Regions from separate parts of the Pseudomonas lijiangensis genome, predicted to be linked through region 2. Evidence: predicted binding sites of a transcription regulator. Region 2 holds the regulator's gene; each other region holds the start of a gene.
What was found. Region 2 encodes sigma-54, which starts transcription at its own class of promoters, with help from an activator protein. Its sites were predicted from a motif close to ANTGGCATNNANNTTGCTNT; they were not measured.
Positions count from the first base shown of each region.

Region 1: a site for sigma-54 is predicted at 3,155-3,174, ahead of glnK (P-II family nitrogen regulator). Genes of this name have one in related genera too.
Region 3: a site for sigma-54 is predicted at 2,872-2,891, ahead of KQP88_RS09580 (CmpA/NrtA family ABC transporter substrate-binding protein). Genes of this name have one in related genera too.

Region 1 covers NZ_CP076668.1:196,575-201,738, reverse strand. Annotated here, with positions in the region: gene KQP88_RS00940 (HAD family hydrolase) at 1-24, shown strand, start outside; gene sutA (transcriptional regulator SutA) at 139-471, opposite strand; gene KQP88_RS00930 (secondary thiamine-phosphate synthase enzyme YjbQ) at 570-995, opposite strand; gene KQP88_RS00925 (ammonium transporter) at 1,238-2,575, opposite strand; gene glnK (P-II family nitrogen regulator) at 2,609-2,947, opposite strand; gene KQP88_RS00915 (accessory factor UbiK family protein) at 3,369-3,665, shown strand; gene KQP88_RS00910 (hypothetical protein) at 3,637-4,179, opposite strand; gene KQP88_RS00905 (hypothetical protein) at 4,597-4,869, shown strand; gene KQP88_RS00900 (hypothetical protein) at 4,893-5,164, opposite strand, start outside.
Region 2 covers NZ_CP076668.1:4,830,332-4,835,495, forward strand. Annotated here, with positions in the region: gene lptC (LPS export ABC transporter periplasmic protein LptC) at 74-646, shown strand; gene lptA (lipopolysaccharide transport periplasmic protein LptA) at 633-1,178, shown strand; gene lptB (LPS export ABC transporter ATP-binding protein) at 1,179-1,904, shown strand; gene KQP88_RS20230 (RNA polymerase factor sigma-54) at 2,089-3,582, shown strand; gene hpf (ribosome hibernation-promoting factor, HPF/YfiA family) at 3,659-3,967, shown strand; gene ptsN (PTS IIA-like nitrogen regulatory protein PtsN) at 3,979-4,443, shown strand; gene rapZ (RNase adapter RapZ) at 4,446-5,164, shown strand, end outside.
Region 3 covers NZ_CP076668.1:2,183,036-2,188,199, forward strand. Annotated here, with positions in the region: gene phnN (phosphonate metabolism protein/1,5-bisphosphokinase (PRPP-forming) PhnN) at 1-206, shown strand, start outside; gene KQP88_RS09570 (alpha/beta fold hydrolase) at 364-1,185, shown strand; gene KQP88_RS09575 (nitrate regulatory protein) at 1,447-2,742, shown strand; gene KQP88_RS09580 (CmpA/NrtA family ABC transporter substrate-binding protein) at 3,031-4,365, shown strand; gene ntrB (nitrate ABC transporter permease) at 4,393-5,164, shown strand, end outside.

The DNA.
Region 1 (5,164 bases), 1.2 Mb from region 2:
CCCGAGATCCTGAAACGCCTGTAGGAGCAATCGGGCGGCGCTCCGCTTATTCGCGAATAAATTCGCTCCTACAAAAAGCATCGCCCAAGAAAAAGCCCGCAGCGACAGCGGGCTTTTTCTCATACGGTCATTGTCCCCTTAGATAGGGCGGCTACCGTATTTGTTGTCCGGCTTCTTGGGCGGATCGGCGACCACATTGGCCTCCACTTCCTGCACCTTGCCACCACGGGCGAGGAATTCTTCCATCGCACGGGCCAGAGCATCACGCTCTTTGTTCTTGGCTTCTACACTGGGAAGCTCATCGACCGACACTGCAGCCTTGGACTTGCCCTTGGCAGGTGTAGCCGAGACTTCAGCACCATCATCAGAGTCGGCAGCGTCGTCTTCAGGAGCAGCAGCAAGCTCCTCGCCGTCTTCCTCACCTTCCAGATCGTCTACCAGATCGTCGTTATCGTTGTCGTCGTCGCTCATGTTCTACCTCATGACTTGCGAAAGCAGATTAGTTATAGCCCAGCAACCCTGAAAATCGAAGGCTGTCGGAAAAAATTCAACACCGCTGAAACCAGCGGTCATGTCCATTCACCCTGAAGGGTTGCAAGGACATTGCGAGCACCGCCAGCATCTCGATGCTCACCCAGATAAACACCTTGCCAGGTGCCCAACGCCAATCGCCCAGCCGTTACCGGTAAAACCAACTGGCAGCCTAACAAACTGGCCTTGAAATGCGCCGGCAAATCGTCAGGACCTTCGTCGTCATGTTCATATCCGGCAGTACCCTCTGGGACCAGACGGCTGAAAAAGCGTTCGAAATCGCGACGTACAGCCGGGTCGGCATTCTCGTTGACGGTCAACGAGGCCGAGGTATGTTGCAGCCACAAATGCAGCAATCCGACTCGACAACCACGCAGTTCAGGCAAACCTGCAAGTATCTCGTCCGTCACCAGATGAAACCCGCGGGGCCTTGCCCGGAGGGTGATTCTGGATTGATGCCACATACCGTTCTCCGCACGTTCGGCGCGCATTCTAACTCGACTGAGAAAAAAGCAAAGCGCGCAATAAACAAGCTGATCCACAAGTTAACGATCATGCCCATGACAGCATTAAGGCCACTGCCACGACAAGCCGCAATCATCGCTAACGACACAGACAATGGAAGCTCTAATGCGCGGATGGTTCACAAAGTCAGGATAAAAAAAATGCCCGGGGAGACCGGGCATTTTTCTGCAGCTACGGTTGATTACAAGTTGTAGCCACGCTCGTTGTGTTGCGCAAGGTCCAGACCCACAGACTCTTCTTCGTCAGTCACACGCAGACCGATGACAACGTCCAGCACCTTGAGGATGATGTAGGTCACGATTGCGGTGTAGATGACGGTGAAGGCTACGCCCTTGAACTGAATCCAGACTTGAGCGCCGATGTCGGTCACAGTACCGAAACCGCCCAGTGCAGGAGCAGCGAACACGCCAGTCAGGATCGCGCCGACGATACCACCGACACCGTGAACGCCGAATGCATCCAGGGAGTCATCGTAGCCCAGCTTGCGTTTCAGGCTGGTAGCGCAGAAGAAGCAGATCACGCCAGAGGCCAGACCGATGATCAGGGCACCCATCGGGCCTGCGGTACCGGCAGCCGGAGTAATGGCAACCAGACCGGCAACCACACCCGAAGCGATACCCAGGGCACTTGGCTTACCGTGCGTCAGCCACTCGGCGAACATCCAGCCCAGTGCAGCAGCAGCGGTAGCAATCTGGGTAACCAGCATGGCCATACCGGCAGTGCCGTTTGCAGCAGCAGCGGAACCGGCGTTGAAGCCGAACCAGCCGATCCACAGCATGGCAGCACCGATCAGGGTGTAACCCAGGTTGTGCGGAGCCATCGGAGTGGTCGGGAAGCCTTTACGCTTGCCCAGCACCAGACAGGCAACCAGACCAGCAACACCGGCGTTGATGTGCACGACAGTGCCGCCAGCGAAGTCCAGAACGCCCCAGTCCCACATCAGGCCACCGACGCCGCCCCAGACCATGTGGGCGATTGGCGCGTAGACCAGAGTGAACCAGATACCCATGAAGATCAGCATCGCGGAGAACTTCATGCGTTCTGCGAAAGCACCGACGATCAGGGCTGGAGTGATGATGGCGAACGTCATCTGGAAGGTGACGAACACCGCTTCAGGGAACAAGGCCGCAGCACCGGTGATGCTCGAAGGCGTGATACCCGCCAGGAACGCCTTGCCCAGACCGCCGAAGAAGGAGTTGAAGTTGACGACGCCAGCTTCCATGCCCGTGGTGTCGAACGCAAGGCTGTAGCCGTAGACGACCCACAGGATGCTGATCAGACCGGTAATGGCGAAGCACTGCATCATCACGGAAAGAATGTTTTTGGAGCGGACCATGCCGCCGTAGAACAGGGCAAGACCCGGGATGGTCATGAACAGCACCAGCGCGGTGGCTGTCAGCATCCAGGCGGTGTCACCTGAGTTGAGAACGGGGGCTGCCACTTCGTCCGCCGCCATGGCCAGGCCAGGGGTTACGAGGGACAACAGGGCTCCTAGCCCTGCGAATTGACGCAGAGTCATATTGTTTACTCCTGGGGCGTGGGGTTTGGCGGCTTAAATGGCGTCGGTATCGGTTTCGCCGGTACGGATGCGTATAGCCTGTTCCAGATTCACAACAAAAATTTTGCCGTCCCCGATCTTGCCGGTGTTGGCAGCCTTGGTGATGGCCTCGATGACGCGATCCAGATCCTTGTCATCGATAGCGACGTCGATCTTCACTTTTGGAAGGAAGTCGACTACGTATTCAGCACCGCGATACAGCTCGGTGTGTCCCTTTTGGCGACCGAAACCTTTGACCTCGGTAACAGTGATGCCCTGCACGCCGATTTCGGACAGCGACTCGCGCACGTCGTCCAGTTTGAACGGCTTGATGATGGCAGTGACTAGCTTCATGAAAACTTTCTCCCGAATTGGTGGACTTGCCCCAGGAAAACAAACCCGACTCAAGTCTAAGCGCAGTGCCTGGCTTTGTAACGCGTCGGCGGCCAGTTAAAGGCCCGACCAACTCCAGAAAACCGCTTCTGACGAAACACATCCCCGCTCCGCCTGCCGCACTGCATTCGTCACAGCGACTGCATCAGTGCATGGGTCACAAGCCATTAAGCAGAAAGCTTGCCATCTCGTGAATATTCATCAAATACAGGGCCTTGAGCACTTTTTCAGCCATCTGACCCGTTTTGGTCACCACGCAACGCACAACTACAGTGCACTCGTGCACGCCCCCACGCTCAATAACTGTGCATCGCCGGTGCCCTGAAAATGACTATAGATGCTGCGTGCTACACTGCCGCCCATCTGATACAGGAAAATCATCATGCTCGCGCCCAAAGCTTTCCTCGACGCCCTGAGTGGCCACGCCTCCCGCCTGTTCAACGGCGAGACTCCGCTACCCCGCAACGAATTCGAAACCCAGTTCAAAGCCCTGCTGCAAAGCGGCTTCAGCAAACTGGATCTGGTGAGCCGCGAAGAATTCGACAGCCAGATGGCCGTACTTGCCCGTACGCGCGCTCGTCTTGAGGCGCTGGAGGCCAAGGTGGCGGAGATGGAAGAGAAGATTGGGGCTGCTGGTCAGGATCGGGGTATCAACCCGCAAACCCCACAACCTGAATAAAGACCGCCCAACCACCGAGCAGAATCCAGAAAACTGCAAAAATCCAGGGCGTACGCATCGAAAACAGCAGCGCCTTGCGATAACCCTTGTGCGTTGACTCATGCTCGTTGAACAGCGGCGACTCGTCATACGCGATGCCCATGATCGGCTCACTGCGCAACAACTCGCTTTGCTTGTAATGCCAGTGATCGATGATCTCGTAAGCCGCACGAATCCCCGGCCAGGCATTCAACGAACTCATCGCCCCCAACAACGCCAGAAATGGCGGCACGAATAACGTGAACAACTTGCCCCACTCCGGATTGAGATTCGCCATGCAGGATGCGAAAGCAATCACCAGAAAGGATTGCGCCGTCAGGTAGGCATCTGTCCGGTTGGCCAGGATCGTGGTTTCGTACTGGATCTCCTTTCGATAGAAATCCAGACGGTCCTTGGGGGAGCCGAACATCTTGGCGTCGTGTTCAGTGGCATTGCTGCTTGCGTCTGCGGTCTGGGAAGTCAGAATTCTTGGCAAAAGTCGTGGTTTCCATTCTGGTTGGGTTGAATGGAGAGTGACCGGTGCGGGAGCTGGGTGTTCAGAAGACTTTACGAGAGGGGGATGAAAGGTTCAGGAGCAGTGCATCCTCGTCGCCAAGCATTGGATATCCGCAAAAAGAACGGACACCGTCGCTGTAAACGCGGCTCCACAACTCTCGGCGGGGCTGCCGTGAGCATGGGCATAGAAAACGCCTCAGATATCAGCTGATTGACTACTGTCCAGAAACGAAAACCCCGGCTCGAGGCCGGGGTAGGTGTTTCGTGGTCTTTGCAGTGAGTCGTAAACTTTCGCTCATTGGAGCTCATTGCCAACCTGTAGAGCAATGCTATGAGCAGTTGACAGTCGTGTCAACCCAACTTTATACAGGCGCCTCGCAGAGAGGGAAGTCTGAGTATGCCGCACAACATCCAGTATAGGCCGTTGCTGATTGATGAGCTGATCAGCTCACACAGAATTGCTAGCTACAGCAAAGTATTTTCTACACAAAACGACGCAGAACTGGTTGGCGCGTACCTATGGAATTCACATGTTTGCGCAGCACTTTACCCGCTGCTCAGCGTGGCAGAAGTCACCCTAAGAAACTCCATAGATGCTGCCCTGACAGCTGATCTCGGAAAATTCTGGTGGAAGGGGGGGGGTAATTTTTTACATTGGGTTGTTAATTAAGAAATTTCATAAGGCTCAACACCTTACACAACCACACCGTAAGGGTTTGCGCTGGAGCAGTAAACATTCGAATGTGCCACTGCCACACAGAGATTGTTGTATCTCTCTAATGAGGCTAGATCATTTTTTTTGATACTTATTTTTGCGACATTTGCCTGTCCGAAATTTAGCTCAGAAAATTCCGGAGGCATGGGGATTATTTTCTGATTGATAATATCGACAAATAACACCGTCACGAAGGTGTTTGCATCCAAATTAAACATTTGAAGTTGAGCGCCTTCGATGTGCTGCTGAT
Region 2 (5,164 bases):
CTGCCAGACTTGTCGCCTGCGCGCCGGGTAACATTGAAGCAGCCCGCCATGCGCCCTTATGGAAGCCTTTTCTATGTTCAGTAAGAAAATACGCACGATCCTGACCTTCGGGGTGCTGGCACTGCTGCTTGCCGCAGTCGGCTACTGGAACATCAGCCCGGAAAGCTTCATGGATCAGCCTGTCGCCGCCACCGACGACACCGCCATCGACTATTACGCCATCAATGCCCATAGCGTGCAGTACCTGCCCGACGGCAAGATGCAATACGACATGACTGCCGACAAGGTCGAACACGTCAAGGCAACGGATATCACCCTGCTGACCAAACCCGACCTGCACATGTACCGCGGCACCCTGTTCCCGTGGCACGTACAGAGCGAACGCGGCGAAGTTTCGCCGGGCGGCACCGAAGTTGAACTGATCGACTCCGTACGTGTTGCACGTACCGATGAAAAGCAGCGTACGACTATCATTACCAGCAGTCGTATGACCGTATTCCCACAGAAGCAATATGCGCAGACCGAGCAAGTGGTTAGAATCGACGCCGCTGGCGGTGTAACGACAGCCAAGGGAATGAAAGCGTATTTGAACGACGGCAGGATGGACCTGCTGTCCAACGTAAGAGGACAGTATGAGTCTCGTTAAAACTCTTCCTTTTTTGCTCGGCCTGGGCGCAGCACTGGGAAGCGCGAGCGCCTGGTCCCTGCCAACCGATCGCGATCAGCCGATCCACATCCAGTCTGACGATGCGCAGCTCGATGACAAGAAAGGCGTTGCCACCTACAAGGGCAACGTGATCATCACTCAGGGTTCGATGAAGATCACCGGTAATACCGTGACCATCACTCGTAACGCACAGGGCGAAGTCGACGTATTCACCTCCGTCGGCAACCTGGCCTATTACGAGCAGAAACCCTCGGTAGACAAGCCGATCGTGCAGGCCTATGGCGTCACCATCCAGTATTACGCGGCACAGGACCGCATCGTACTGATCGACAAGGCCAAGGTCATCAACGACGGCAACACCTCCGAAGGCGAGAAGATCGTCTATGACACTGTGAAGCAGGTCGTCACCGCAGGTCGCGCCAATGGCGGCGCTAAAGTGACTGCACCGCGCCCACGGATCGACATGGTCATCCAGCCTAAAAAGAAAACCGAACAGCAGAAGGCCCAGTAAATGGCGACGCTTAAAGCCCAGCATCTGGCTAAAAGCTACAAGAGTCGTCAGGTCGTACGCGACGTAAGCCTGTCCATCGACAGCGGTCAGATCGTAGGCTTGCTCGGCCCCAACGGCGCCGGCAAGACGACCTGCTTCTACATGATCGTCGGTCTGGTACAGGCCGATCAGGGCCGCGTCCTGATCGATGACCTCGATGTCAGCCACCAGCCGATGCACGGCCGCGCCCGCGCAGGCATTGGCTATCTGCCTCAGGAAGCCTCGATCTTCCGCAAGCTGTCCGTGTCCGACAACATCATGGCCATCCTCGAGACCCGCAAGGAACTCGACTCAGCCGCACGTCGCAAGGAGCTGGAAAGCCTGCTTCAGGAATTCCACATCACCCACATCCGCGACAACCTGGGCATGAGCCTTTCGGGTGGTGAGCGCCGCCGCGTGGAAATTGCCCGGGCACTGGCCACCGCACCCAAGTTCATCCTGCTCGACGAACCTTTCGCAGGTGTAGACCCCATCTCGGTGGGCGATATCAAACAGATCATTCATCACCTCAAAGCCAAGGGCATCGGCGTGCTGATCACCGATCACAACGTGCGCGAAACCCTGGATATCTGCGAAACCGCCTACATCGTGAACGACGGGCAATTGATTGCCGAAGGCGACTCGGAAACCATTCTGGCCAACCAGCTGGTGAAAGAGGTCTACCTCGGCCACGAGTTCCGCCTGTAGTCGATCCTGTGTGAGCTCTCTTGATGCGAGCTTTGCCTAAGCATCCTGTTGACAATGCATTTTTTGTCATGATGCTCTAGGCAAACACTTCAGATTCAGGCATATAACTTGCTTAAGTTGGCGCTTCGGCGCCCTGTAGTGGATGGCGCATGTGCGCCGGCGAATAAGGTGTTTAGCCCCTGCCATGAAACCATCGCTAGTCTTGAGAATGGGCCAGCAGCTGACGATGACACCGCAGCTGCAACAGGCTATCCGCTTGCTCCAGTTATCGACCCTGGACCTCCAGCAAGAGATTCAGGAAGCACTGGAATCCAACCCTATGCTGGAACGCCAGGAGGAAGGCGAAGACTTCGACAACTCCGACCCTCTGGCCGACAACATCGAGCAAAAGCCCAATACCGAGATCCAGGAACCCAGCTATCAGGAATCCGCACCCACTGTGGACAACCTGGAAGAGGGCGAATGGAACGAGCGCATTCCAAACGAATTGCCCGTCGATACCGCCTGGGAAGATGTCTACCAGACCAGCGCCAGCAGCCTGCCCAGCAACGATGACGACGAATGGGACTTCACCACCCGCACGTCCGCTGGCGAAAGCCTGCAGAGCCATCTGCTGTGGCAATTGAACGTGGCGCCGATGTCCGACAAGGACCGGCTGATTGCCGTCACCCTGATCGACTGCATCAATAACCAGGGCTATCTCGACGAAACCCTCGAAGAAATCGTCGAAGCCTTCGATCCCGAACTGGATATCGAACTCGACGAGATCGAAGCCGTTCTGCACCGTATCCAGCAATTCGAACCTGCCGGTATCGGCGCCCGCAACCTGAGCGAATGCCTGCTGCTGCAATTGCGCCAGCTACCGGCCAAGACCCGCTGGCTGAGCGAAGCCCAGCGCCTGGTCACCGACTACATCGACCTGCTGGGCAGTCGCGACTACACCCAGCTCATGCGTCGCATGAAGCTCAAGGAAGACGAACTGCGCCAGGTCATCGAACTGGTCCAGAGCCTCAACCCGCGCCCCGGCTCGCAGATCGAATCCACCGAAGCCGAATATGTCGTGCCCGATGTGATCGTGCGCAAGGACAACGAGCGCTGGCTGGTGGAGCTGAATCAGGAATCCGTGCCGCGCCTGCGGGTCAACCCGCAATATGCCGGTTTTGTGCGCCGGGCCGACACCAGCGCCGACAACACCTTCATGCGCAATCAGTTGCAGGAAGCCCGCTGGTTCATCAAGAGCCTGCAGAGCCGCAACGAAACCCTGATGAAGGTTGCCACCCAGATCGTCGAACATCAGCGCGGTTTTCTCGAGTATGGCGACGAAGCCATGAAGCCGCTCGTCCTGCATGACATCGCCGAAGCCGTAGGCATGCACGAGTCGACAATTTCCCGCGTGACCACCCAGAAGTTCATGCATACCCCAAGGGGTATTTACGAGCTGAAATACTTCTTTTCCAGCCACGTCAGCACCTCCGAAGGCGGGGAATGCTCTTCGACGGCAATTCGCGCAATCATCAAGAAACTGGTTGCAGCGGAAAATCAGAAAAAGCCGTTGAGTGATAGCAAGATCGCTGGTTTACTGGAGGCACAAGGCATTCAAGTAGCCCGTCGCACAGTTGCCAAGTACCGCGAGTCGCTCGGAATCGCACCTTCGAGTGAACGCAAGCGACTGATGTGATGCAGGCAGAGCCACAGCGTTCCAGCGGCAGGAATGAACTCCTGCTTCTATATGCACTGGCAAAGGAGAAAGCTGTATGCAAGTCAATATCAGTGGACACCAACTGGAAGTGACCAAGCCCCTTCGCGAATACGTTGAGCTCAAGCTCAAGAAGCTCGAAGGGCATTTTGACAAGATTACTAACGTGCAGGTCACCCTGGCGGTCGAGAAGCTCAAACAGAAGATCGAAGCCACACTGCACATCCATGGTGGAGAGGTCGTAGCCAACGCCGAACATGACGACATGTACGCGGCCATCGACCTTCTCACTGATAAGCTCGACAGACAATTGCTCAAGCATAAGGAGAAGCAGCAGAACATCCTTAAAGGTGCGACAGCTCGCTGACACTCATTCCAATGATCCGACTTGAAAACATCCTGACCCCCGGCCGTTCATGCGTGAACGTGTCGGGCGGCAGTAAAAAACGCGTACTCGAACAAATTGCCAACCTGATCGGTCGAGAAGTACCGAGCATGGACCAGCAAAGTGTGTTTGAAAGCCTTGTTGCCCGCGAAAAACTGGGATCTACCGGTTTTGGCAACGGCATTGCCATCCCCCATTGCCGCCTTGCAGGGTGTGAAACACCTGTGAGCGCAGTCATGCGCCTGGAATCGCCTATCGATTTCGACGCCATCGATGGTGCCCCGGTCGACCTGCTGTTTGTCCTGCTCGTCCCGGAAGCGGCCACCGATGAACACCTGGAGCTGCTGCGCCAGATAGCCAGCATGCTTGACCGCACTGAAGTGCGTGACCGCCTACGCAGTGCCGAAAGCGGTGAAACGCTTTATCAAGTGGTACTGGACGTACAGAACGGACATTGAACATGCGCCTGATCGTCGTGAGTGGTCGTTCGGGTTCTGGCAAGAGCACAGCTCTGAATGTGCTGGAAGACAACGGTTTCTATTGCGTGGACAACGTTCCTGCCGGCCTCCTTCCGGAACTGGCAGAGCGTGCGCTGATGAACAGCGAGCTGGCAGAACCTCTGCTGGCGGTGTCCATCGATGCACGTAACCTCCCGAGCCACCTGACGCGCTTCCCGCAGATCCTCGCCGAACTTCGTGCACTGAATATCCAGTGCGACGTGCTCTATCTGGATGCCGACGAAGCGACGCTGCTCAAACGCTTCTCCGAAACTCGCCGTCGTCACCCGCTCAGCACGGCGAATCGTTCATTGGCAGAAGCCATACACGACGAAACGACTCTGCTGGGGCCAATCATCGATCTGGCCGATCTCAAGATCAACACCACGCACCTGAACCTCTATCAGCTACGCGACACCCTCAAGCTTCGCCTGCTGAACAGGCCTGAAGCCGGTACCGCCTTCCTGATCGAGTCGTTCGGTTTCAAGCGTGGCATGCCTGTGGACGCCGACGTCGTATTCGATGTGCGCTGCCTGCCCAATCCGTACTGGAAGCCTGAACTGCGCGACCATTCGGGCCTCGATGCCCCCGTTATCGAATACCTGGCAGCCCAGCCTGATGTCGAAGAGATGTTCCAGGACATTTTCTCCTACCTCAACAAATGGCTGCCTCGCTTTGCTGC
Region 3 (5,164 bases), 2.6 Mb from region 2:
ATCAGCAGGTCTTGCGTCAGCGTCTGTTGGCACGAGGACGCGAATCGGTTGCGGAAATCGAAGCAAGACTAGAGCGCAACGCTTCCTTTGCCGTGAATGTAATGGCTGGCAACCCCTCGGTTTTCCTGCTGGATAACTCCGGCGAACTGCAACAGACCGTCAACACCCTCATTCGCTACATCGACAGCCAGCGCGAACCCGCCTGACCGAACCATCGGTCCACCAGGGCACATCCACACAAGGTTGTGTCCTTATTCCCGTCTAGTCTCAATTCCCACACCTTCGATGCGTCGATTGCGCATGACGTCGCGCGAATGTCGTCCTTGTTCCTGTCACTGCTGCATAACATGAGGATTGATGTTTATGGGCCTGCTGAAAGTCAAAGATGGCACCGAGATCTACTACAAGGATTGGGGCACCGGGCAACCGATCGTGTTCTCCCATGGCTGGCCGCTGGATGCCGACGCCTGGGATGCCCAGATGAATTTCCTGGGTCGCCTCGGCTACCGGGTCATTGCTCACGACCGGCGCGGACATGGCCGCTCAAGCCAGCCGTGGGATGGCAATGAAATGGACACTTACGCCGACGATCTGGCCGAGCTGTTCGAGGCGCTGGACCTGAAGGACGCGGTTCTGGTCGGTCACTCCACTGGCGGCGGCGAAGTCGCCCGCTATATTGGCCGTCATGGCACTGCACGAGTCGCCAAGGCAGTGCTGATTGGTGCAGTGCCGCCGATCATGCTCAAGACGGAGGCCAATCCCGACGGGCTGCCTATCGAAGTCTTCGATGGCATTCGCGAAAGCGTCACGGCCAATCGTTCGCAGTTCTTCAAGGAGCTGGCGATACCTTTCTATGGTTTCAATCGCGAGGGCGCCGAGGTTTCCCAGGGCACCATCGATGCGTTCTGGGCCATCGGCATGCTGGGCTCTATCAAGGGTGAGCTGGATTGCATCAAGGCGTTTTCCGAAACCGATTTCACCGAAGACCTGAAGAAGTTCGATATTCCCACCCTGATTCTGCATGGCGATGACGACCAGATCGTGCCCATTGCCGCTTCGGCCCTGAAAAGCGCAGAACTGGTGCACGGCTCGGTGTTGAAGATCATCCCTGGTGCCTCCCATGGCATGTGCACGACATTGATCGATGAGATCAATGGCTATCTGCTGGACTTCATCAAGCAGTAATCACAGGGGCCGTGTGCAAATTCATTGGCTCTGTCTGCCGATAAATTGGGCGCAAACGAAACTGGCGGGAGGCAGCTTGCTGGCGACATCTACCGTGAAGCCGATAAAAATGCTTTGACTTCACCGGCCCCGTCGCCGGCAAGCCGCCTCCCACAGTAAGTGTCAGTCTTCTCCCGTTACACCTATTACATGCACCAGATTGAATCAGGCATGGACCTGCTTTTGCATGGAGACCCCCATCTCCAACCGTGAAGCTAGTCCATGACTGATAAAAACATGCCCGCAGCATTGCGTTTCATGTTGGCTGCGCGCCGCAGCGAACTGGAAGGCCTGGAAGGATTGGCCTCCACTTGTCAGATGGTGACGCAGGTCGGCCAGCTGGTGCATGCCCTGCAACGTGAGCGTGGTTATTCCAATATGTTTCTGGGCAGCGGCAAGGCCCATCACCTGACCCAGCTCGATGTACTGACAGCCGAGGCCAAGGCCGTTGAAGCCCGGGTCCTTGATTCTTTCGAGCGCATCGATCTGGACGCCGCCAGCGCATCCGACCGGGCCCGGCTGTTCAACCGTATTGCCTATGTCATGCATGGCCTGGATGAGTTGCCCGGCTTGCGGCGACGTATTCGCGAGCAGCGGCTGACCCCTCAGGACGCCACCATGGTGCTGAGCCGTCTGATCGGTGGCTTGCTGGCGGTGGTGTTCGAGGCCGCCGACACAGCGATTGATCCTGTGGTCACCCGTGTGCTGGTAGCGATGTTCAATTTCATGCAGGGCAAGGAACTGGCCGGGCAAGAGCGCGCCTGTGGTGTGGGAGGTTTTCTGGCGGGCTATTTCGATGCTGCAGCCCATGACCGGCTTCAGCATCTGGTGCAGAGCCAGGAGCGTTGCTTCCAGACCTTCATCCAGTTTGCCGACGACGATGCACGACGCCTGTGGCGCAATCAGGAAAGCAGCGATTGCGTGGCGCAGCTTGGGCGTTTGCGTGGCGTGGCGTTGAAAACCTCGGAAGACGAGAAAGTCGACTCGATGCTTTCCGAAGTCTGGTTCGACCTCAACACCCTGCGCATCGATGCCATGCGCGATATCGAGATCTATCTGGCCGACGGGCTGCTGGTCAAGTGTCAGGAGAGCATCAAGCAGGCCCGTGCCGATCTGGACAACCACCGACAATTGCTCACCCGTCTGGTGAGCCTGGAAGCCGAAGGCAGTGTCGATCAGGCGCGTCTGTTCAGTGTCCAGGCCATTGATCTGGACAGTACGCCAACCGATGGCCTGGGGCCGAACCTTGGGCGTTCGGTTCTGGATCTGTTGCAGTCCCAGACCCAGCGCCTGCTGAGCGCCAATGATGAACTCGAAGAGGCACGACAGGCCCTCAACGAACGCAAGCTGATCGAACGGGCCAAGCGTCTGTTGATGGACGAGCATCAATTGAGCGAAGGCCAGGCCTATGAGCGTCTGCGCCAGTCGGCGATGGAGCGTGGCCAGCGTATGGTCGATGTCTCCCAGACTCTGCTGGCCTTTGCCGCAGCACGTCCGGCGCCACGTAAACGCCACTGACCCTTGTGCACTTGCGCCGGGCAAGCGGCGCAGGTCGCGCCCCAGTAATGTGCGAAACGATCTTGAGGCGCACCGCGAGCCAGATACGTCATCTTCGCTACAAGCCACGCGATTCGTGGTTGCTGCAGAGCTGGCATGCAAACTGCTTTGCAGGTTGTGCAAGCCGGGTGCTTCCAGACGAAGACCGCGGCACATAAGCGAATTCCGGACAACGGCGTCCACATGCTCATTGGCAAAGCCAGGAGTGTGTGTACGCCGTTTTTTTATGCGTGTTTTTGGGGGAATGAAATGGACGATAAGCCAGATAGCCTTGAGCAAGACAGCCCGGAAAATGCACCTCGGCGGTCTTTCCTCAAACAGTCGCTGGGCTTGCTGGGCGGCGGTGCAGCACTGAGTATCCTGCCACCTGGCTTGCAGTCCGTGGTCTGGGCTGCTGGCACCGATGGCCTGGAAACCACCAGTGCCAAGCTGGGGTTCATTGCCCTGACCGACGCCGCGCCGCTGTTCGTGGCCGACGAGAAAGGTCTGTTCGCCAAGTACGGCATGACCGGTGTCGAAGTGCTGAAACAGTCGTCCTGGGGCACCACACGCGACAACCTGGTACTGGGCTCGGCCAGCAATGGCATCGATGGCGCACACATCCTGACGCCCATGCCTTACCTGATCGCCGCAGGCAAGATCACCCCCAATAACAGGCCGGTGCCGATGTACATCCTGGCGCGCCTGAACGTGGGTGGCCAGTGCATTTCCGTGGGCAACGAATACGCTGACCTGAAACTGGGCCTCGACTCGGCGCCTTTCAAGACCGCACTGGCTGCCAAGAAGACAGCCGGCAAGAGCATCAACGCCGCAATGACTTTCCCTGGCGGCACCCATGACCTGTGGATGCGCTACTGGCTGGCGGCCGGTGGCATCGATCCGAACAAGGACCTGTCGACCATCGTCGTGCCGCCACCGCAAATGGTCGCCAACATGAAGGTCGGCAGCATGGACAGCTTCTGTGTGGGCGAGCCGTGGAACGGGCAACTGGTCAATCAGAAGATCGGCTACACCGCCAACACCACCAGCGAAATCTGGAATAACCACCCGGAAAAAGCCCTGGCGTTGCGTGCCGACTATGTAGACGCCAATCCCAACGCGGCCAAGGCGTTGCTCAAGGCCGTGATGGAAGCGCAGATGTTCTGCGATCAGCCGGAAAACAAGGAAGAGGTCGCGCAAATCTGCGCCAAGCGCCGCTGGATCAACGCTCCTTACGACGACATCGTGCAACGCATGAAAGGCAACTTCGATTACGGCACCGGCAAGGTCGTGGAAAACAGCCCGTTCCTGATGCGCTACTGGAACGAGTTCGCGTCCTACCCGTTCAAGAGCCATGACCTGTGGTTCCTCACCGAGAACAAACGCTGGGGCTACCTGCCGCAGGGTTTCGACAGCCAGGCGCTGGTGGACAAGGTCAACCGTGAAGACATCTGGCGCAAGGCAGCGGCTGAACTGAACGTACCGGCGGCACAGATTCCGGCCTCCACCTCGCGTGGCATCGAGAGGTTCTTCGATGGCAAGACCTTTGATCCGCAAAACCCGCAGGCCTATCTGGACAGCCAGACCATCAAGGCTCTGTCCTGATAGTGGCCACTCGCTTGGGAGAAATCGATGAACGCTGAAAGTAAAAGCTTCAAGGCCGCGGGAACGCCCGTGAGCGTCACCGGCAAGCCTGCCAGTCGCTGGCCTGCCCGGATCAAGAACCTGCGTCAGTTCCTTGTGCAGGGTGTATTGCCACCGCTGGTGGTGGGCGCGCTGTTTCTGTTGCTGTGGCAAATGCTCTGCAGCGGCAAGGGCGCGGCCTTGCCGCCGCCGACCCAGGTCATTCATGAAACCTGGGAGCTGATCATCCATCCGTTCTATGACAACGGCGGTAATGACAAGGGCATGGCCTGGCAACTGCTCGCCAGCCTGCAACGTGTCGCTTACGGCTATACGCTGGCGGTGGTCGCCGGGATCAGCCTCGGGGTGTTGGTCGGTCAGTCGGCCTGGGCCATGCGCGCACTGGACCCGCTGTTCCAGATCCTGCGTACCGTACCGCCGCTGGCCTGGTTGCCGCTGTCGCTGGCAGGTTTCAAGGACAGCCATCCTTCGGCGATTTTCGTGATTTTCATCACCGCCATCTGGCCGATCATCATCAATACCTCGGTGGGCGTGCGCAACATTCCCGATGACTACCGCAACGTGGCCAAGGTCCTGCGTCTCAATGGCGTGGAGTACTTCTGCAAGATCATGCTGCCTGCTGCTGCGCCGTACATCTTCTCCGGCCTACGTATCGGCGTCGGCCTTTCCTGGCTGGCGATCATTGCCGCCGAAATGCTGATCGGTGGCGTGGGTATCGGCTTCTTCATCTGGGATGCGTGGAACGCCTCGCGCATCAGCG